Regions from separate parts of the Streptosporangium sp. NPDC002524 genome, predicted to be linked through region 1. Evidence: riboswitches for the same ligand, from Rfam matches in the RefSeq annotation. Region 1 holds a riboswitch; each other region holds the start of a gene.

Region 1 (5,040 bases):
ACCGGTTACGGCACGTTCACCCTGGCCGACCAGCGCAACCGTCTCCTCACCGGTCTCGGCGCGCTCTACGCGCAGACCCGCACCGAGCTGACCTGCGTCTTCGACGGCGCCGAGCTGAACGGCCCGGTCCCGGTGTCGGCGCCCAGGGGGGTGCGCGTGATGTTCAGCGCCCCTAACCAGATCGCCGACGACCTGATCCGCCAGCTGGTCCGCGCCGAGCCCGCGGGGCGTGCGGTCGCGGTGGTCTCCTCGGACCGCGAGGTCGCCGAGTCGGTCCGCAGGATGGGCGCGAGGCCGGTCCCGTCGGTGCTTCTTCTCAGACGTCTCGGGCGCGCGTAAACCTTTCGTGGTCGCCGGGCATCGGATCACCCAGGAGGATTGATTCGATGAAGAAGATCATAACGCTCGCCCTCACCCTCGCCGTCCTGGCCGCGGGGGCGACCGTCACCACCCCCGCGGCGGCCACGACGGCCGCCATCCCCAAGGGTTTCCTGCTGTACGAGAAGGACGCCGCCAAGAAGGACGACGACCCCGAGACCAACTGGAAGGTCGTCAACTCGGCGAAGGCCAGGCTGGCCGTGAACCCGTGCGACAGGAGCACGCTGGCCGCGACCGGCCGGACGGCCGCGCGGACGGTGACCTTCACCGGCGTGCCGGACTTCATGAAGGTCGAGCAGGTGATCCTGTACGGCTCGCGCGCCTCGGCCGTCTCGGCCGTCGCCCAGGTGCGCGCCGCCCTGGCCAGGTGCGGGGCGAGGACCGACTCGGGCTCCTCCTACCGCTACGCCTCCTCGCGCCTGACCGGCGTCGGCGACGAGGCGCTGCGGATCTCCGGCCAGGTCTACTACGGGAGGAAGGCCGGGGTGGGCGGCGACCGGAGCGTGCTGGTCAGGAAGGGCAACGCGGTCGTGGTCTACCTCTGGGCGGGCGAGTACGCCAAGCCCGCGAAGGGCGACTGGACCGTCCAGTTGCGCGACGCCAGGAAGATGACCGCCAAGGTCTGCGGCATCGCCGTCTGCGGGTAGCGCGACGAGGGCTTGATCCGGTTCGACCTGGTTCGGCCCGGTTCCGTCTGGTCCGGTCTGGTCCGGTCTGCTCCGCTTCCCGCGATCGGGGCTGGGGCTCGATCCGTTTCGGCCTGGTCCGCTTCCAGCGACCGCGACCGGAGCCGGGGCGCTGTGCGCGGCCGGGGGCCGGATTGGGCCGTTCCCTCACGAGCGGCGTTCGGGCCGGGCAGGGTCGGGCAGGGTCGGGCCGGTTTCCGCGACCGAGGTCCGGGGCCGGGTTCGGGCCGCTCGCGGCCGGGGCGTCGCCGCCCGTCAAGTGGCACCCCGGCGGCGGGTAAAGGGTTTCCACCTGCGATTAAGGAGCAAACCCGGCAAAAAGGTGAGTCAATCATTACTTCTTCTGTACTATTCGCCGCAGGTCTGGTGCAGTCGGGAGGCGTTGACGTGGCCGTGGCGGGTTTGCCGGTTGGACTGATTCGGATGCCGGTGGCGGCCGGGCTCGCGCTCGCGTTGCTGATGTTGCCGGTGAGCGGAGCGTTCGCCGAGCCGAAGCCGACACTCGCCCAGGCCAAGAAGAAGCTGGAGAAGCTCAACGAGCAGGCCGACCAGGTCGTCGAGAAGTACAACCAGGCCTCGGAGAAGTGGAAGCGGGCCAGGAAGAAGTACCGCACGCTCAACGAGGACCTGACCCGCCAGAACGACCAGGTCGCCGGGCTGCGCAAGGAGCTCGTCACGATGGCCGTCAGCACCTACCAGGTCGGCGTGGTCAACGGCTGGGAAGGCATGATCTACCAGACCGACCCCGGCGCCCTGCTGAGCGGCCTGGCCGCCGCCGACCAGATGTCCACCTCCCGGGCCCAGTCCCTGAGCGCCTTCGACGAGGCCACCAAGGCGCTGCGGACCAGCCGGGACGAGGCCAAGACGGCGCTCGCCGAGGCCGACGAGACGCGCGACGACCTGGCCAAGGAGAAGGCCAAGGCCGACAAGATGGTCAAGGCCCAGACGAAGATCCTGCGCGAGCTCAACGCCTTCAGGACGGGCAACCCCGAGAGCCCCGGGATCCAGTACAGCGGCTCCGCCTCGGGCAACGCCCGCGCCGCCCTGCAGTTCGCCTTCGCCCAGATCGGCAAGCCCTACCAGTACGGCGGCACGGGCCCCGGCGGCTGGGACTGCTCCGGCCTGGTCCAGGGCGCCTGGCGCAGCGGGGGAGTCAGCCTTCCCCGTACGACCTGGGAGCAGTGGAGCTGGGGCGCGAGCCGCAAGGTGTCGCTGAGCGAGCTCCAGCCGGGCGACCTCATCTTCAGCGAGGGCCTCGGTCACGTCAGCATGTACGCGGGCGACGGCCGGATCGTGCACGCCCCGCAGACCGGCGACGTCGTCAAGGTCGTCCCGCTGTCCTCCTACGGCCGCCGCATCGTCGGAGCCGTCCGCCCCTGAGCGGGGTCCCCTAGCGCTTCCCAGGGCCGTCCCGGGCCTGTCCCCTTGCATTGGATGATGCCCCGCCTCGCGTCGTAGGGAGCGCCGGGGGAAACCGGATGTGCCGGGCGCGGCGGTGATCTCAGCGTCGGGACATGATCAAACCATGGACGCCCGACGAGCTCGCGTACGCCGACGCCGTGTTCGGTCGCCTGCTCGGTCGTCGGCTCGGCGGTGCGGCGGACGACCCGGCGCTGGGCTACCCGCGCGACGACTACGCCGAGCATCTGCGCACCGAGTACAGCACCTTCGGGTGGCTGCCCGAACCGATGCCCGGACCGATGCTTGACGCCGCCGGATTCGGGATCGTCGAGGCGGAGTTCCGGCAGTCGATCTACGGCGCCCGCACGTGCGTCAGGCGATGAGAGTGCCTGGCCGGATCGGCCGGGAACGGTCCATCCGCGAGGCTCAAACCTCAATCAGCGAGATGTGATGAATATTACAGAAATGGCTATTTGACGGAGTGATGTCCGAATGTGTGACGAGAGTCATATCTCGATAGCATAAATAGCCATTAAGCAGGGGTAACAGGAAGATCAAGAGGACTATCCGGTCACCCGATTTGGCGAATGCTTTGCCGAAAGTTGGAGAACGGGGTAACTTCTGGCGTCGCGACGTGCAAGCCACGCCGTCGCGGCGAATGTCGGTCTTCGGGCCGGTGTCCCTTATAGAAATCCAACCGGCCGCCGTGCCCCCACCCGGGGGCAGGGCTCGTCACGGCGGCCCGCCGAATCCATGCAGCCAGGAGGCATGGAACCGGGGACCCAAAAGGCCCAGCACAGCGTGGCCAGGGGTGAATCGGCGCATTTGTGCCGTAGGGCATCTTCCAAGCCCGAACCCGTCAGCTAACCCGGTAGGCATCAGTGGAAGTCCCAAGGAGAAATCCTGTCTACCACCCCGTACAACCCCCGTCTGTCGCGCCTTTTCCGCCTTTCCCTCGGCGGTATCGCCCTCACCCTGACCGCCTCAGCCGGAGCGGTCACCCTGGGGCCCATGGCGGCGCAGGCGACGGTGGACGGCCCCTCGGAGATCCTGGTCAACAGCGCGGCCGGAGTCTCCGAGAAGGCCGAGAGCACCACGAAGACCGCCCCCCAGACCGCGTCCAAAGCCAAGGCCAAGGGCAAGGCCGGGAAGAGCAGGGCGGCGCTGCAGAAGATCCGGGCCGGAAAGGCGGTCTCGGCGGCCAAGAAGCAGATCGGCGATCCGTACCGGTGGGGAGCCTCCGGTCCCGGAGCGTTCGACTGCTCGGGGCTCGTCCGATACGCCTGGAAGAAGGCGGGCGTGTCCCTCCCCAGGATCACGCACAGCCAGTACAGATCGATCAGGAAGAAGGTCTCGTGGAGCAAGTTGCACCCCGGTGACCTGCTGTTCTTCAGCGGGAAGGGCCACGTCGGCATGTATGTCGGCAAGGGCAGGATGGTCCACTCGCCGAGCAGCGGCAAGACGGTCCGTATCGTGAGGCTGGCGGGCCACTACAGGTCCTCCTTCGCCGGAGCGGTACGGCCGGGGGCCTAGACCCCACCCGGATCCCGGGAGGCCAGGGGCCTGACCCCGCCCGGATCCCGGGACCCGCGCGTGAGCCGGAGCACCGGCCCGAGCACGGGAAAGCGGCCCCGGCCCTCCACCAGGAGGGCCGGGGCCGCTCCATGCCGGTCGAGTACCATCGGCTCGTATGTCCGTCCCGAAAGGGCGCCGCGCCGTGCTCGCCGGGATGCTGGCGCTGATGAGCGCCGGTCCGTTCGCCGGGACGGGACCCCTCCTGGCCGGAGCCGCACCCCTCCCGCCCAGGACGCCGTACGACGCCAGGACACCTCCGCGCGACCCCCGCCACCTCCGTGACCCCCGCGACCCCCGCGACCTCCGCGACCTGTGGCCGGGCGCCGCGGTCACCGTCAGGGGCGAGCACTCCCTCGTGGTCGGCCACCGCGTCCCCGCCGCCGTCCTGCGGGATCTGGCGGCGCGGGCCGACCGGGCCCGCGCGACGATCGCGGCGATCTGGGGGCCGGTCCCCGCGGTGATCCTCTTCCCCGCCACCGACGCCGAGGCCGCGGCGCTCGCCGGGGCCGGGAGCACCCGCGGCCTGGCCGCGATGGCGACCGCGGACCGGGTGATCGTCCTGCCGTCGGGATACGCCAGGCTCACCGGGACCGGCAGGGACGTGGTGATCACCCACGAGCTCGCCCACGTGGCCACCGGCGCGACCCGCGGCGGCCGGGTGCCGATGTGGCTGTCGGAGGGCTTCGCCGACTACGCGGGCTACCGCGACGCCGGGATCGCGGTGCGCACGGCCGCCGCCGAACTGGCCGCCGAGGTGCGCGCGGGCGTCCTGCCCGCCCGGCTCCCCGGCCCGGCCGACTTCGCCCCCGGCGCGCCGAGGCTCGCGCAGGCGTACGAGGAGGCGTGGCTCGCCTGCCGGTTCGTCGCGGAGCGCTTCGGGGAGAAGGCCCTGGTGAGGCTCTACGGTAGCGATGTCGGGAGCACGCTCGGGCTGCCGGCGGCCGAGTTCACCGGAGCCTGGCGCGACTACCTCAGGAAGGAACTCACGTGACGCTGAGCA
Region 2 (5,040 bases), on a different contig from region 1:
GGCCAAGACCCTGGACCGTCGCGAGGCGAAGCCCATGTCCACCAACCACCAGGAGCTCGAACGGCACTACCAGAAGACCTGCGATCAGTGGCCCGACCGCAAGGTCGAGCTCATCAACGGCCGGATCGTGGTGAGGGAGTTGCCCACGCTCAACCACGCCAAGATCATCCTGCAGTTGCTGGTCCAGCTCATCCCGTTCGCCACGGCGCAGGGCTGGCACCCCGTATACGACGTCAAGCTCTTCCTCGGGGTCCAGAAAGATCGCTATCGGCCCGACCTCCTCGTCGTGCCGAAATTTCCCCGCATGTGGGACGACGAGAACGTCTACGCCGAGGAAACGCTGCTCGTCGTGGAGGTGGTCTCCCCCAGCAGCCGTGACGACGACCATGTCACCAAGCCGGAAAACTGCGCGATCGCCGGTGTCCCGCTCTATCTGGTGATCGACGCCACCCAGAATCTCGCCCGGCTGCTCAGCCACCCCGGAGAGCGGGGATACCAGCAGCAACACCAGGTGATCCTCGGGGAGTCACTGGAGCTCCCCGCGCCCTGGGACCTCACGATCGACACCGGCAAGCTGATCGAGGAATAGGCCCGCCCGGCGGGAGAGGCCCGGCCGGGTGGGCGGCCAGGTCTCCTCCACGCGAGACCGATGGGACCGGCGGGACCGGCGGGACCGATGGGACCGGCGGCCCTCCGGCCGACCGGCCCCTGCGGACCTCTCCGTGAGCTCCTCCGTACGGGACCGACGGGCATCTCGGCCGACCGGCTCTCACGCCCCCCTCCGTACTGGGCCTGCGGACACGTCTCCGTGCGGAACCGGTGGACACGTCGGCCGACCGGCCCCGCGCTGACCTCTCCGTGGCTCTCCACGGACTTCTTCGTACGGGGACTAGCAGATCTTGTGAACCCAGCTGTGCGGGTCGGGACGGGATCCGTACTGGATGCCCACGAGTTCCTCGCGGATCTTCGAGGTGACGGGGCCCTGGGTGCCGTCGCCGATCGTCCAGGCGCGGTCGGCGCCCTTGACCGAGCCGACCGGGGTGACCACCGCGGCGGTGCCGCAGGCGAAGACCTCGCTGAGCTCGCCCGTCTCGCAGCCCCGCTGCCACTCCTCGACCGACAGGCGCCCCTCCTCGGCGCGCAGGCCGAGGTCGGCGGCGAAGGAGAGGATCGAGTCGCGGGTGATGCCGGGCAGGAGCGTTCCGGTGAGCGCCGGGGTGAGCAGGCGGTCGCCGTAGACGAAGAACAGGTTCATCCCGCCCATCTCCTCGACGTAGCGGTGCTCGCTCGCGTCGAGCCAGACCACCTGGTCACAGCCCTGCTCGACGGCCTGGCGCTGGGCCACGAAGGCCGCCGCGTAGTTGCCGCCGCACTTGGCGAAGCCGGTGCCGCCGGGGGCCGCGCGGGTGTACTCGGTGGAGAGCCAGACCGTGACGGCCTTGCCCCCGCCGAAGTAGGCCGCCGCCGGAGAGGCGATGACCATGTACTTGTAGGTCCTGGACGGGTAGTTGACGCCGAGCGCCGGCTGCGTCGCGATCATGAAGGGGCGCAGGTAGAGGCTGTGTCCCGGCGTGGTCGGGACCCACTCGCGGTCGGTCTGGACGAGCAGCTCCAGCGACTCGACGAACGTCTCCTCGGGCAGCTCGGGCATCGCCATCCGCGCCGCCGAGGTGTTGAAGCGCGCGGCGTTGGCCTCCGGCCGGAAGGTCACGATCGTGCCGTTCTCCTGCCGGTAGGCCTTGAGCCCCTCGAAGAGCTCCTGCGCGTAGTGGAAGACCGACGTCGCGGGGTCGAGGCTGAGCGGGCCGTACGGCACGAGCTTGGCGTCGTGCCAGCCCTGCCCCTCGGTGTAGTCGATCGAGATCATGTGGTCGGTGAAGACCTGCCCGAACCCGGGGCTCGCCAGTACCTGCTCGCGCTCTGCCGCGGTGCGAGCGTGGTCGGAGAGCTGCACGTCGAAGCTGAGCTTCTGAGCGGTGGTCATCGCACGGATCCTTCTCTTGGTGTCTGGCTTACCCTTGGGTCCATTCTGCGTCGGACCGGGTAACGGGAAACTACTCCATCCATGCCGAAAACCGGCAGTGCTGGAGAAACAAAAACGCACCTGGCGGCTCGGATGAGCCGCCAGGCGCGTCGGGGTCGAGGAGGGCGGCTTCCTCAGCCGGCTACTCGGGCGGTGATGTCGTCGCCGATCTCCTGGGTGGTCCGGCCGGCCCGGCCGGACAGCCGCTCGACCAGGTCGTCGGCGACGGCCCGCTCGACCCTGGCGGCCTCGTCGGCCAGGCCCAGGTGGTCGAGGAGCATGGCGACCGACAGGATCGTGGCGGTCGGGTCGGCCTTGCCCTGGCCCGCGATGTCGGGGGCGCTGCCGTGGACCGGCTCGAACATGCTCGGCGCGGTGCGGTCGGGGTTGACGTTGCCACTGGCCGCGAGGCCGATGCCGCCGGCGATCGCCGCGCCGATGTCGGTGAGGATGTCGCCGAAGAGGTTGTCGGTGACGATCACGTCGAAGCGCTCGGGCTGGCTGACGAAGAACATCGAGGCCGCGTCGACGTGGCAGTAGTCGGTCTGGACATCGGGAAACTCCAGGCCGACCCGGTCGAAGGTGCGGGCCCAGAGGTCACCGGCGTAGGTGAGCACGTTGGTCTTGTGGACCAGCGTCAGCTTCCTGCGCGGGCGGCCCTGCGCCTTGGCGAAGGCGTAGCGCACGACGCGCTCGACGCCGTAGGCGGTGTTCAGCGACTCCTGGGTGGCGATCTCGTGCGGCGTGTCCCGGCGCATCACGCCGCCCGCCCCGGCGTACGGGCCCTCGGTGCCCTCGCGGACGACGATCATGTCGATGTCCTCGGGGCGGGCCTTGCCCAGCGGCGTCTCGACGCCGGGGAAGAGCTTGACCGGGCGGAGGTTCACGTAGTGGTCGAGCCGGAAGCGGAGCTTGAGCAGCAGGTCGCGCTCCAGGATGCCCGGGGGCACGCTGGGGTCGCCGACCGCGCCGAGCAGGATCGCGTCGTATCCGCGCAGCTCTTCGAGGACCGTGTCGGGCAGGGTCTCGCCGGTCTCGTGGTAGCGCTTGGCGCCGAGGTCGTAGGTGGTGGTCTCCACCTTCGTGCCGACCGCTTCGAGGACCTTCAGCCCCTCGGTGACGACCTCGACTCCGATTCCGTCCCCGGGGATGACCGCCAGGCGAATGTTACGCGAATCCATGCAGGCACCTTACCGGTCCGTCTCGGTGATCGAACAGCGGTCTCACCCTCCGGACACATGCACCTTCAGACCCCCTGATCGTTTTGTCCATTTTTGCTTCCTATTGACCGTTTCGGGAGGTTTGGCTATGGTCCTCCCATTCACATCAATGCCTAATCCGTACGGGCCATCCCCTTACCGGGCCCGCACGGAGCCGGGGAACCACTCTTTACGGGATCTACCTGGCCTCGGGAACCCCGCTCCTCCCCCGGAGCGCCGTTCCCGGCCGTCGTCAGGTGGATTCCTTGGGGCGAATCAGCGCGTTCTCGCGCCGTAGGGCGGCCTCCACGCCCGAGCCCGACAGCTCACCCGGCCGGCCTTATGGAAGGAATTCATGCTGTCCGGCACAGTTCTCCCCCGCGTCCTGTCCATCTCCGCCTCCCTGATCGTCGCGGGCGCCGCGGTGTGCGCGGCCTCACCCGCCGCCCTGGCCGCCTCCCCGCCCCCCGCCCCCGGGCCCGCCGCGCTCAACACCCCCGCGCTGAAAGAGGCCCTCAAGGCGGTGGCCGTCAAGCCCGCTTGGCAGAAAGCCGTGAAGTGGGCCCTGTCCAAGCAGGGAACGCCCTACGTCTGGGGCGGCACCGGCCACGGCGGCTTCGACTGCTCCGGCCTGGTGCTCCGCGCCTACGGCGCCGCCGGGATCAAGCTCCCCCGCGTCACCAACGACCAGTACGCCGCCTTCTCCAAGAAGATCGCCTGGAAGGATCTCAAGCCCGGCGACCTGGTCTTCTTCAGCGGCCTCGGCCACGTCGGCATGATCACGAAGCCCGGCTACATGGTTCACGCCCCGCAGACCGGCGACGTGGTCAAGGAGGAGAAGCTCGACTCCTGGCGCCGCGACTCCTTCGCGGGCGCGGTGCGTCCCGACCCGCAGGGCGTTCAGCTGGCCAAGCGGGTCAAGCTCGCGACGGAAACCGTGGCCGGCGGATGAGACACGCCGGCGGATCACCGCCGGGAGGCTCCGAAGATCCCGGCGGCGAGAACGGGCTCAGCGGGTGGGGACACCACCGTTGTCCCTGCGGTCCAGAGCGGTCTGGAGCGCGTCGGTGGCCTCGTCCTCGGTCTCGTCGGGACGGTTCCAGGGATACATGTCGTACATGGCGAATCTCGTCTCGGTCGCATGCCAGCAAGGAAGGTGGTCGAGACTCCGGTCGGGACTCCGACCAGGCCTGATGTCGCGGGTCCGGATCACGGACCGCCGACGACGGGGGCTTGGAGCCGGCACGCGCCACGACACCGCGGCGAGTCGCCGGCCTGCCCCTGTCAGGCCTCGCCGCGGCAGGTAGGAATTACGAGAACCTGGCGCATATCACTCCAGGTTACCCGGCGGCGGAAACACCGTCTCGTCCGGCGTACACACTTCTCACATGCTGAGACGAGAGGTGGCCGCCGTCCCGGTCTCCGGGACGGCGGCCACCTGGGCTTTTCCGGCTAGTCGGCCAGGTCGACCGAGCGGCCGCTGTCGGCGCCGATCTCCGAGCCGATCTGGTCGATCACCTCGGCCGGGATGGCGGTGTCGACGGTGAGCGCGATGAGCGCCTTGCCGCCCTTGACGTCACGGGCCACCTGCATCGAGGCGATGTTGATCGAGTGGTCGCCGAGGATGCGGCCGACCACGCCGACGATGCCGGGCCGGTCGGTGTAGGTGAAGAACGACAGGTGGTCGGTCGGCTCGATCTCCATCTGGTAGCCGTTGACCTCGACGATCTTCGTGATCTGCCTCGGCCCCGCCAGGGTGCCGGAGACCGAGATCGCGCGGCCGTCGGCGAGGACGCCGCGGACCGTCACGACGTTGCG
Region 3 (5,040 bases), on a different contig from region 1:
CACGCTCGGCACGCAGTACCACATCATCCGCCCGATCTCGGGCCGGAGCGGCAAAGGGCTGTTCCTCTACCTGGCTCTCGACCGGAACCGGGCCAACCTCGCGCTCGCGCGGCACGTCCTGCGCGGCATCGAGGAGAAGCTCGAAGTGTGATCCTCCGGTGCGGCCCGCGCCCCGGGAGGCACGGACCGCACCGGAGCCCTCCCGGAGCCTTGCGGGCTTCATCCCGAAGCCTTCACCGAGTCTCCCCGGGCCTCCCGAAGTCTTCTTGGAGCAGCTCTCTTGGAGCAGCCCTCGCCGAGCCTTCCCGGAGCCCTCCCGGCGCTTTACCGGAGAGGCCGGGGAGAGCGGGGCGTGCCGGAGGTCACCGCCCGGAGTCCGCGGCGGCGGTGAGCTCGTCGATCGCGTCGACGACGGCGGGCCAGAGCTCGGCGGGCAGGTCGTGCCCCATGCCGGGGAAGGTGATCAGCCGGGCGCCGGGGATCGCGTCGGCCGTGGCGATCCCGGCGGGCAGCGGGACGAGCGGGTCGTCCTCCCCGTGCAGCACGAGAGCCGGGACCGCGAGCTCCTTGAGCCGGGGCGCGCGGTCGCCGGAGGCCATGATCGCGGCCACCTGCCTCGCCGTGCCCGCCGGGTCGTACGACCGGTCGTAGCCCAGCCCGGCGATCTCGGCGTTCCACTCCCGGTCGAACGGGTAGCCGGGCGAGCCGACGGCCGCGCAGTTGTCGAGGGCCCGCCGGATCGCGCTCTCGCGGTCGGGCGTGAAGGCCGGCATGAGCACGTCCGGATCGGTCAGCAGGGCGGCCCGCGGGCTCGGGGTGGACATGATCGAGGTGAGGCTGCGCACCCGGCGCGGATGGCGGATCGCGAGTGACTGCGCGATCATCCCGCCCATCGAGAGGCCGATCACGTGGGCCGTGTCCCAGCCGAGCGCGTCGAGCAGCCCGGCGGAGTCGTCGGCCATGTCGTCCAGCAGGTAGGGGACCTCCCCGCTCCCGTCCAGGGCGGGCGTCCCCGCCTCGTTCAGGTGGGTGCTCTCGCCGCTGTCGCGGTTGTCGAAACGCACCACGTGGTACCCGCGGTCCGCGAGCAGCGCGCAGAACCTCTCGTCCCACTGGATCATCTGGCAGCCGAGGCCCGTGATCAGCAGGAGGGGGCGGCCTCCCGGAGAGCCGAAGGTTTCGTAGGCGATCTCGATGCCGTTCGCCGGGGCCCGCAGAGTCATGGCGCTCCTACCGTCCTTGCTGGTTCCGCGGGACAGAATGCCATTCGGGGGAAAGCGGGTCACCGGCGGGGTGGGCTCCGGGGGGAGAACCTCGGCCGGGGGCCCCGCCGGACGGGAGCCCGGTGGGCCGGGTCTCCGCGGAAGGAAGGCCGGGAGCCGGGGAAGCTCCGGCCAGGGGGTTCCGGCCAGGGGGTTCCGTTCAGGCGAGAGCCTGGTGGGCCTGGTCCCCGTAGGAGGGAGGCCGGGAGCGGGGAGGCCCCGGCTCAGCCCTTCCCGGCTCAGCTCTTTCCGGCGCCGATCGCGGCGGCTCGGGCGCCGGCGGCGGCCGCGTCGGCCTGCGCGTGCCAGGAGGCGGGCTCGACCATGACCTTGGGCTTGCCGGCCCACGGCCGGGCCGCGGCGCTCGCCAGCTGGGTCTGCACGCCGATCCCCAGTTCCTGGGCCTTGGCGAAGACGACCGTCGGGGGCTTGGCCGGGCTGGTGTCCCTGCGGCTCCAGGCACCGGTGGAGAACGCGACGGGGTGGTTCTTGATCCCCGTACCGCCACCCCACTTGGTGACCACGTACTTGATGTCGATGTGGCCCATGCCGCCGTTGCCGTCCACGCCGAGCGTGCCGGCGTTGAACGTTCCACCGGTCAGGTCGGCGAAGGTCTTGGCGTCGATGTCGATCATGATGCCCTGGTTCGAGGGGGAGCCCGGACCGCGGTCGCCGACGAAGAACTTGGCCTTCTTGCCCTTGTAGATGATGTAGCCCTCGGTGAGCAGGGGCCAGCTCGGGCTGGCGATCATGCCCTTCTGCATCGGCCTGCCGCTGGCGGGCAGCCCGGTGTCACCGGCCCGGCCGGAGGAGTCGTCCCAGAAGTAGGAGGCCGTGGTCGCGCCCTGGAGGAGGACGGTCTCGGCACTGGCCTTCGCCACGCCGACCTCGGGGTCGGCGGTGGCGGCGAAGCAGGGAGTGGCGGGCAGCGCCAGGGCGACACCGGCGGAGGCGAGGACGCTCGCACCGATCAGGGCGGCGGCCGCGAGACGCTTGCCGCGAGGATTGTCGTTCTGCCAGGTGGACTTGCTCAGGCCGTTCTTGTGCATACCAAAGATGGGGCGCATGGAGAAAAGGCTCTTTCGCGAGGGAACGGGGCAGCCGTGTGCGACACACCGAAGGGGGTGCACTGGCGGGGACGCGCTCGTCGGAAAAGGGGGCGTAGCCGGAATCTCAGGCAATCGCTACGCGGAGCACGATCTGGAGGACGCCGCGATCGGGGCGGCGAGAGGGTCGGGGGGACGGGGGATGTCGGGGGGCGGAAAAGTCAGGTGGCCGGCACGAACACGGGGTACACCGACGTGGTGACGCGGTGATCCATGAGGGGATCTCCTCTCCATCTCGTCTACCGGGTTAGCTGACGGGTTCGGGCGGTGGAGTTGCCCTACCGCCGCGCTGTCGCGGCGGATTCACCCCGGAAAAGTGGTTCCCCGGCTCCGGAGCCCGTACGGGCTCTCGGGATTCGACGTCGGCCGGCCGCTCCCTCTTGTGAAGGGCAGGTCGCCTACCGATAACTGTGGACACTACCTACCAAAACCGGACAAAGCAAAGCAAACACCATGAAAACCCCAGAAGATCTACCTAGTACCTTCAAGGAAGCCTCATCGATCGCCACGCCAGGCCAACACCCGTCCTACCAGCACGGATGTCTCTCCCATTTCGGGAACAGCCCCCGGAACCCCGTCTCAGGCCCTGTTTCCGGACTCCGTCCCGGCCCTCACGCCCGGGGGTCCGTACAGGGGAATCCCCACCCGGAGGTCCGTACGGAGAAATCCACGCCCGCGGCTCGACCTCGCCCGGCCGGTCCCGTTCCGGGAACCTCGCCCGAAGGCCTCGCGAGCCGGCTGCGGCCCGCCGGCCCCCCGCCCCGCTCAGTCCCACCAGAACGACCAGGCGTTCCTGCCCTTGATCTGCTCGGCGTAGCCGATGAGGTTCCCCGCCCCCTGGATGATGCTGTCGGGGCAGAACGTCCAGTGCTCCGCGGCGACGTGCAGGGCGTGCTCCGAGGTCGTCGGGGGCGCGGCGACGCTGAGGTCGAGGGTGTTGAAGCCCATCCCGACCACCCGCACCCCGAACCTGTCCTCCCAGCTCCGTACGACGGCCGCGAGCGGGACCATCCACTCGTTGTGGTTCAGGGCGCCCTGCCAGCCCATGACGGCGAGGGCGTCGGCCCCGCGCTCGACCGCGACGAGCCCGAGCGGGGTCCTGCGCTCGGCCACCAGACCGGCGTACCAGTCGGCGACCACGCCGGGATCGGCGGCGAGCCTGCCCGAGGGGGCCGGGCCGGGACACTCGGGGCCAAAGGGGTCGAGGAGCTCCAGCTGGTCGAGGTTAGCCTTGGCGATCCAGTCGGACCACACCTCGGCCATGAACGCGGCGGCGTGGTAGTTGTCGATCTGACCGGCCGTGTCCGGGGCGATCTGACCGGCCGACCAGGGCTGGACGGAGTCCTCCAGCAGCACCGGCCACAGGCCCGACCGCTCGTGCTGGGCCCTCAACCGGGCCCAGTACTCGCCGGAGACCGCCACCTCGCTGAGCCAGAACGCCGGACGGCGACGGACGGCGAGCTGAGCGTAACCGGGGTCGGGCCACACCACGTCCCCCGGCGGCAGCTCCACCGAGAGCCTCCTGCCCGCGCCCTTCCCGGCCCCGTCGCCGTCCTCGCCCCCGTCGGCTCCCCCGGCCCCGTCGGCTCCGTCGGCGAACAGCTGGCCCAGAACTGGCGGAAGTCGCTCACTCTCGCAATCGCTCATCTCTACCGATCCGATCCTGACCACGGACCAATTTTGGCCTGTCAACCGCCCCAAGGGACAGTTCTGCCCTGGTCCAGGCAAAAATTATCGGTATCGCGGAGAACGGAACCGGGTGGGTGTCCGTCCTCCACCGCCCCACCCGGCCGCCCGGCCGCCGCTCCGCACCGGGGCGCGCACCCGGCGAGAGGCCTGCGAGATCGCGCCCGCCACTCCCCCCCGCCAGGACCTTCACCCGCCGACGACGGGTCCCCGGAAGCCTCCCCGTTACCGGGGGCGGGCCACCGGTTTGTTGTGCAGTGCAGAACGTTGTGCTGCAAAGTGGCCACAGGGCGGCGGACTCGCCTACCTTGACCAGGTATTCGATTGCCGGATCACAATGGGAAGCCTCGATGAGTGAGCCCGCTCCCGAACGCAACCAGTCGGCCTCGCTCCGACGCGCCCTCGCCGTCCTCGCGCACGTGCGCGACCACGCGGGCGCGGGCCACGGCCTGTCGCTCACCCGGCTCGCCGAGGCGCTCGGCCTGTCCAAGAGCACGGTGCTCCGGCTGACCGCCCCGCTCATCGAGGCCAGGCTCCTGGAGCGCGACCGCAGGAGCGGCGCGTACCGGCTGGGCAGCGGCGCCCTGCACCTCGGGCAGGCCTACCTGTCCACCCTCGACCTGCGGACGGTCGCCGCCGAGGAGTCGCACCGCCTGATGGCGGAGGTCAGGGAGACCGTCCACCTCGTGGTCTACGACCCGCCCGACGTGGTCTACATCGACAAGGTCGAGAACGAGACCAACGTGCGCATGGCCTCGCGCATCGGCAGCCGCAACCCCGTCTACCGCACCGCCGTGGGCAAGGCGATCCTCGCCTGGCAGCCGGAGGAGGCCGTCGAGGAGATCGTGGCCGCCGGGATGCCGCACGTCACCCGGTACACCATCACCGACGGCGCGCGCCTGCGCGCCGAGCTGGGCCGGATCCGGCAGCGGGGCTACTCGGTCGACGACCGGGAGAACGAGCCCGAGGTGCGCTGCGTCGCGGCG
Region 4 (5,040 bases), on a different contig from region 1:
CGCCCTTGACGGAACGCCCGGACGGAGAGCCGCTCGCTTCATCACCCCGGTGTGAGCGGATGTGACGCAAGCGTATGGAACAAGACGGATCTTCAACACTTTCTCGCCAAGAGTACGACCCGATCTGGCACGGAGTACATAGTCGTAGACCGTATAACCACCAAACACGATGAGCCCCTCGGACAACCCCGTCAACACCACGCGTCCCCGATCCGGATCCGTAAGAAGGCCTTCACCGGCTGTCCTGAACGCGCGGCGGAAGGCGAAGAAGAGAATCCGGCACGGGATCGCCGAGGATGCCGGAGGCACGCCGGGCCGACCATTCGGTGAGTAGTGCGCGAACCCCCGACGGCGGCGGATCCGGCATTGACGCCTCATAGGAGACCCACAGGCGCCGGTGGGCCCGTTGTGGGCACCGTACGCGAATATTCCGGCGAGCGGGGCGAGACTCGGTCATAAGTTCCCCCGCGTTGCTCAGGGCGCGGCAAATGGTTTTGCGCTTCCGTGGCCGTGGACCCCGAGACCCATACGGAGCCCCTAAGGCCCCTCGTTTTCTCCCCTGTACGCGAAAACGGGGCCGGCGGTTCAACCGCCGGCCCCGTTATTCGGGGAACTACTTGATCTTGACGACGACCGTCCCGGCCGCCTTGTCGTGCAGTGCCTGACGCAGCGGCTTGTCCCACAGCAGCCACAGCGCGTTCACCAGGGAGAAGATGTTGGCCACGTAGTTCAGGAACGGGACCCAGCTCAGGAGCTGCGGGCCGAAGAGCACCCCGGCGCGCTTGATCGCCACGTCGGAGCTGAGCCCGCCGGGCGGCAGCGCGCTGCCGACCGGCACGACCTTGATGCCCATGACCATCTTGCCGACCGTCTGCCCGCCCCGGCTGAGCATGAAGAACTCGTAGGCCAGGTAGATCGCCCCGGAGATCAGGGCGGTGAGCAGGCTCGCGAGGAACAGGCCGCTCGGCTCCGTGAAGGCGCCCGTCTCGGTGTTGAAGCTTCCCTGCGTGACGAGAACGGCGGTCATCACCGAGGTGATGATGAGCATCGGAATCGCCAGGATGATCCCGTCGACGATCCTCGCCACCAGGCGCTGCCACCACTCGGCGAGCGGGGCCGGGGCCCCGGGGGGACCGCCGTACGGCTGGCCGTAGCCCTGCTGCCCGTACGCGGGCTGCTGCTGGCCGTACCCCTGCTGGCCGTAGTCGGGCTGCTGGCCGTAGCCCTGCTGGCCGTACTGCTGCTGCCCGTAGTCGGGTTGCTGGCCGTAACCGGGCTGGGGCTGCTTCTGCCCGTAGTCGGGCTGCTGGCCGTAGCCGGGCTGCTGCTGGCCGTAGCCCTGCTGCTGGCCGTACCCACCCTGCTGGCCGTAGCCCTGCTGGCCGTAGCCGGGCTGCTGACCGTACGCGCCGGTCCCGCCCTGCTGGCCGTACCCCTGCTGCTGGCCGTAGCCCTGCTGCTCGTGGGAGGACTGCTGGCCGTAGCCGGGCTGCTGACCGTACGCGCCGGTCCCGCCCTGCTGGCCATAACCCTGCTGCTGGCCGTACCCACCCTGCTGGCCGTAGTCGGGCTGCTGGCCGTAGCCCTGCTGCCCGTAGCCCTGCTGACCGTATCCGGGCTGGCTCTGTCCGGGGCCGGTGTTCGGCTGTGAGGCCTCCGACCTGTACCCCACGACTGTCACGTCGGGGTCGAGTCCGCCAGGGCCTCGACCCGCGTTGTGCTGTCCGTAATCCGGCTGCCCCGACGGTGTGCGATCGCGGTCGGGATCATCCTGTGGATACGGCGGCTGTCCGGTGCTCACCGCGTCACCTCACTTAGACTGCGCATGTGGCAAATGTCAGACGCACATGCATGCTGCTGCACAAGGTATCGACATAGGTATCAACAGTCACCTTTCCGATCAGTCAGCTCTAAAGTCATCGGAGTCGGGCTCCCGTGTCAGATGCAGCAGCATCCGGGAGTTTCCCAAGGTGTTGGGCTTGACGTGTTCCAGATCGAGGAACTCCGCCACACCCTCGTCGTAGGAGGCGAGAAGTTCGGCGTAGACCTCCGGCGCGACGGGTGTGCCCTGGATTTCCCTGAAGCCGTGCCTGGCGAAGAAGTCGACCTCGAAGGTCAGGCAGAAAACCCGGCGCAGGCCCAGCTCGGCGGCCGTGCGAATGAGCGCGGAGACGATCCGGTGGCCGATCCCCATCCCCCTGCGGGTCGGATCGACGGCGACGGTGCGGATCTCGGCCAGGTCCTCCCACAGGACGTGCAGGGCCCCGCAGCCGATCACCTCGCCCTCCGCGTCGGTGGCGACCCAGAACTCCTGGACGTCCTCGTACAGGGTGACGGTGGCCTTCTCCAGCAGGCGCCGGCCGACGCCGCCGTAGGTGTCGACGAGCCGCCTGACGGCCCGGACGTCCTGGGTGCGCGCGCGGCGGACCGTGACCTCGGGGGCCGTCCCCGCTCCGGGCGAACCCCGCTCCGCCCCCGCGGATCCGGCGCGCCGCTCCCCGTCTCCGGGGGCCTGGATGACCGGCCCGGGAGAATGCTCAGCAAGCTGCTCCATGACCGTTCAGCGTACGTCCTCGCGGGTCTTCAATTACGGTTCACCCTTAACCCGCAGCTCGCAGGCCGCACGTGACCCTTGGAAGTCGCTTTACCACGCTCGGTGCACGGCACCTCCGGTGTGCCGTAGCTCACCTTTGGCACGGTCCCGGACCTGGGAAGACACCCGTCACACCCGTCACACCCGAGGCAAAGGCAGCGTAATGGCCATGTTGATCATATTGACGTGTGATCTTTTCGTGACACCTCAGTTGCGAAACCTCTACTGAATTCGCAGTTCTGGTTGAGCAGGAACCACGGGTGCACTAATCTCCGTGCTCGATGTCAGAGACGTAAAAAGCCTGACCCGCCGAATCCCCCCACGCAGGGAACCGGGGACCCACCACGTCCTCCGGGGTGAATCCGAGTGCCGACCGGCGCACCCGGTAGGGCTGCCTCCGGCCCGAACCCGTCAGCTAACCCGGTAGGCGGCCGAGGAGAAGGAGCCTGTTGGTGAAGCGCACGCGCGACCACGGAGGAGAGCACGCGGGTCACGACACCCGCCGCCGAGCACGCGCGCCACGAGGGCTGCGCCGCCGCATGGCGGTCGTCGGCCTGGCATTCGCCACCCTGACCCTCGGCACCCCGCTGGTGGCGGCCACCGCGGACCCCGAGCCCAGCCTCCAGCAGCTGGCCAAGCAGGCCGAGAAGCTGCACCAGGAGATCGGCGTCCTCGCGGAGCGCTACAACGGCGAGCGGGTCAAGCTCAGGCAGGCCCAGCGGGCCGCCGAGAGCGCCAAGAAGACCCTCGCGTCGAGCGAGTCCGAGCTGGCGTCCCGCCGCACCAAGGCCACCCTCCTCGCGCAGAGCACCTACATGTCGGGCGGCCTCAACTCCGGGCTCGCCTTCACGCAGGCCACCGACCCCGACACCTTCCTCGACCAGGCGACCACCAACTACGCGCTCCAGCAGCAGCAGAGCGAGGAGGTCGCCCAGGTGAGCCGGGCGATCGAGGCCGCCGGGCGGGCCCAGGCCAGCGCCAAGGCCAGGACCGCGGAGGTCAAGAAGATCCTGGCGGAGATCGACGGCAACCGGACCAAGATCGAGCGGCTGGTCGACCGCGTCGAGAGCGACCTGTTCAGCGAGGTGCGCACCAGGGCCGTCAGCAACAGGGGCGCCCGGGTGAAGACGAACGTGCCCATCGTGGGCAGCGGCAAGGCCGCCGAGGCCACCCGCTGGGCGCTCACCCAGCAGCTGAAGCCGTACGTCTGGGGCGCCGAGGGCCCCAACTCCTTCGACTGTTCCGGCCTGGTCATGTGGGCCTACCAGAAGGTCGGCATCAGCCTGCCGCACTACACCGGCGACCAGTGGACCGCGGGCACCCACGTCTCCAGGAACGAGCTGCGCCCCGGCGACCTGGTCTTCTTCTACAGCGACCTGCACCACGTCGGGATCTACATCGGCGCGGGCCTGATGGTCCACGCCCCCCAGACGGGTGACGTCGTCCACATCGCCACGATCGACAACCGCCCCTTCGCCGGAGGCGTCCGCATCGCCGCCTGAACCGGCACCGGCGACCGGATTCCCGTACGCCCGGACCGGGGGCGCACGTGGTCGAACCGGAAACGTTCACGGCGGAACAGGGGACGCACGCGGCAGAACCGCGAACCACACGGTCGAACCGAGAACGCGCGCGATCGGACGTGGTTGAACCGGAAACGCACGCGGTCGGACCGGAAACGCATGCGGTCGGACCGGGAACGCACGTGGTCGAACCGGGAACGTACACGGCGGAGCCGGATCGACGACCGGATCTGATAGGCGGGTGGGCGGCCGACGGATCGACCGGCGTACGCCCGTGTGCGGGCCGGGCACGTGTCCGGCCCCGCACGCGTGTCCGGCCCGACCTGCCGGACACGCGGCGGTGTGTCAGATCAGGCGGCGGCGCGCTGCCCAGGCCACTGCCTCGATGGCCGTGGCAACGCCGATGCGGTCGCAGATGCCTCTGAGCCTGCGTCTGACCGTCCGGCCGCTGATGTCGAGGCGACGCCCCACCCGATCGACCGTGACACCCTTGGCGAGCTCAGCCAGCAGCACGAGGTCGTCGTCACTGAGACCGATATCGCTCATGCCCAGGGGGCTGTCGCCATGGCGTGAATCCACTTCTGGATATGCCATCAAGAGTCACTCCCCCCACTCTGGAAACCGGGTGCGAGACGCCGGAAATGAATACCGTCCGCCAGGAACGGTAAACGCCTTGTTCAAAGGTCGTCAAGTTCCACTCTTCATAGCGTGCGTCCAGTATTGACATAGCAGGCGCTACGTGAAGTACTCATGATATGTCAGTGCCTTTGCGGCTATGTCATGATCGAGCGCAGGCACGAGCCGGCAAGCACCCCCTGGCTGCGGAGACCGAAGTCCTGGCAGAACAAGGTTTCGCCGGAACCGCAGGCCCGCCGGACACCCCGAAGCCGCCCCCTCGGGATCCGGCCCGCCCGCATTTCTCGG

The links. Region 1 has a riboswitch for cyclic di-AMP ahead of ABT053_RS21230 (C40 family peptidase). Riboswitches for the same ligand answer to the same signal wherever they lie in the genome.
Region 2: it holds a riboswitch for cyclic di-AMP, as region 1 does, so the genes downstream of both, ABT053_RS14450 (C40 family peptidase) here and ABT053_RS21230 (C40 family peptidase) in region 1, are expected to answer to the same signal.
Region 3: it holds a riboswitch for cyclic di-AMP, as region 1 does, so the genes downstream of both, ABT053_RS08110 (hypothetical protein) here and ABT053_RS21230 (C40 family peptidase) in region 1, are expected to answer to the same signal.
Region 4: it holds a riboswitch for cyclic di-AMP, as region 1 does, so the genes downstream of both, ABT053_RS27220 (C40 family peptidase) here and ABT053_RS21230 (C40 family peptidase) in region 1, are expected to answer to the same signal.

What each region holds. Positions count from the first base shown of each region.
Region 1 is NZ_JBEOWK010000011.1:292,405-297,444, forward strand. Features, by position in the region: gene ABT053_RS21210 (NYN domain-containing protein) at 1-339, shown strand, start outside; gene ABT053_RS21215 (hypothetical protein) at 387-1,025, shown strand; gene ABT053_RS21220 (C40 family peptidase) at 1,488-2,444, shown strand; gene ABT053_RS21225 (hypothetical protein) at 2,579-2,848, shown strand; cyclic di-AMP (ydaO/yuaA leader) riboswitch at 3,199-3,358, shown strand; gene ABT053_RS21230 (C40 family peptidase) at 3,477-3,998, shown strand; gene ABT053_RS21235 (hypothetical protein) at 4,156-5,031, shown strand; gene ABT053_RS21240 (M48 family metallopeptidase) at 5,028-5,040, shown strand, end outside.
Region 2 is NZ_JBEOWK010000007.1:217,564-222,603, reverse strand. Features, by position in the region: gene ABT053_RS14465 (Uma2 family endonuclease) at 1-589, shown strand, start outside; gene ABT053_RS14460 (branched-chain amino acid aminotransferase) at 890-1,984, opposite strand; gene ABT053_RS14455 (3-isopropylmalate dehydrogenase) at 2,158-3,204, opposite strand; cyclic di-AMP (ydaO/yuaA leader) riboswitch at 3,344-3,577, shown strand; gene ABT053_RS14450 (C40 family peptidase) at 3,578-4,174, shown strand; gene serA (phosphoglycerate dehydrogenase) at 4,675-5,040, opposite strand, start outside.
Region 3 is NZ_JBEOWK010000004.1:228,651-233,690, reverse strand. Features, by position in the region: gene ABT053_RS08120 (hypothetical protein) at 1-151, shown strand, start outside; gene ABT053_RS08115 (alpha/beta fold hydrolase) at 363-1,223, opposite strand; gene ABT053_RS08110 (hypothetical protein) at 1,502-2,311, opposite strand; cyclic di-AMP (ydaO/yuaA leader) riboswitch at 2,590-2,740, opposite strand; gene ABT053_RS08105 (DUF4253 domain-containing protein) at 3,134-4,015, opposite strand; gene ABT053_RS08100 (IclR family transcriptional regulator) at 4,405-5,040, shown strand, end outside.
Region 4 is NZ_JBEOWK010000016.1:220,950-225,989, forward strand. Features, by position in the region: gene ABT053_RS27210 (RDD family protein) at 614-1,672, opposite strand; gene ABT053_RS27215 (amino-acid N-acetyltransferase) at 1,901-2,554, opposite strand; cyclic di-AMP (ydaO/yuaA leader) riboswitch at 2,891-3,037, shown strand; gene ABT053_RS27220 (C40 family peptidase) at 3,046-4,095, shown strand; gene ABT053_RS27225 (helix-turn-helix domain-containing protein) at 4,462-4,710, opposite strand.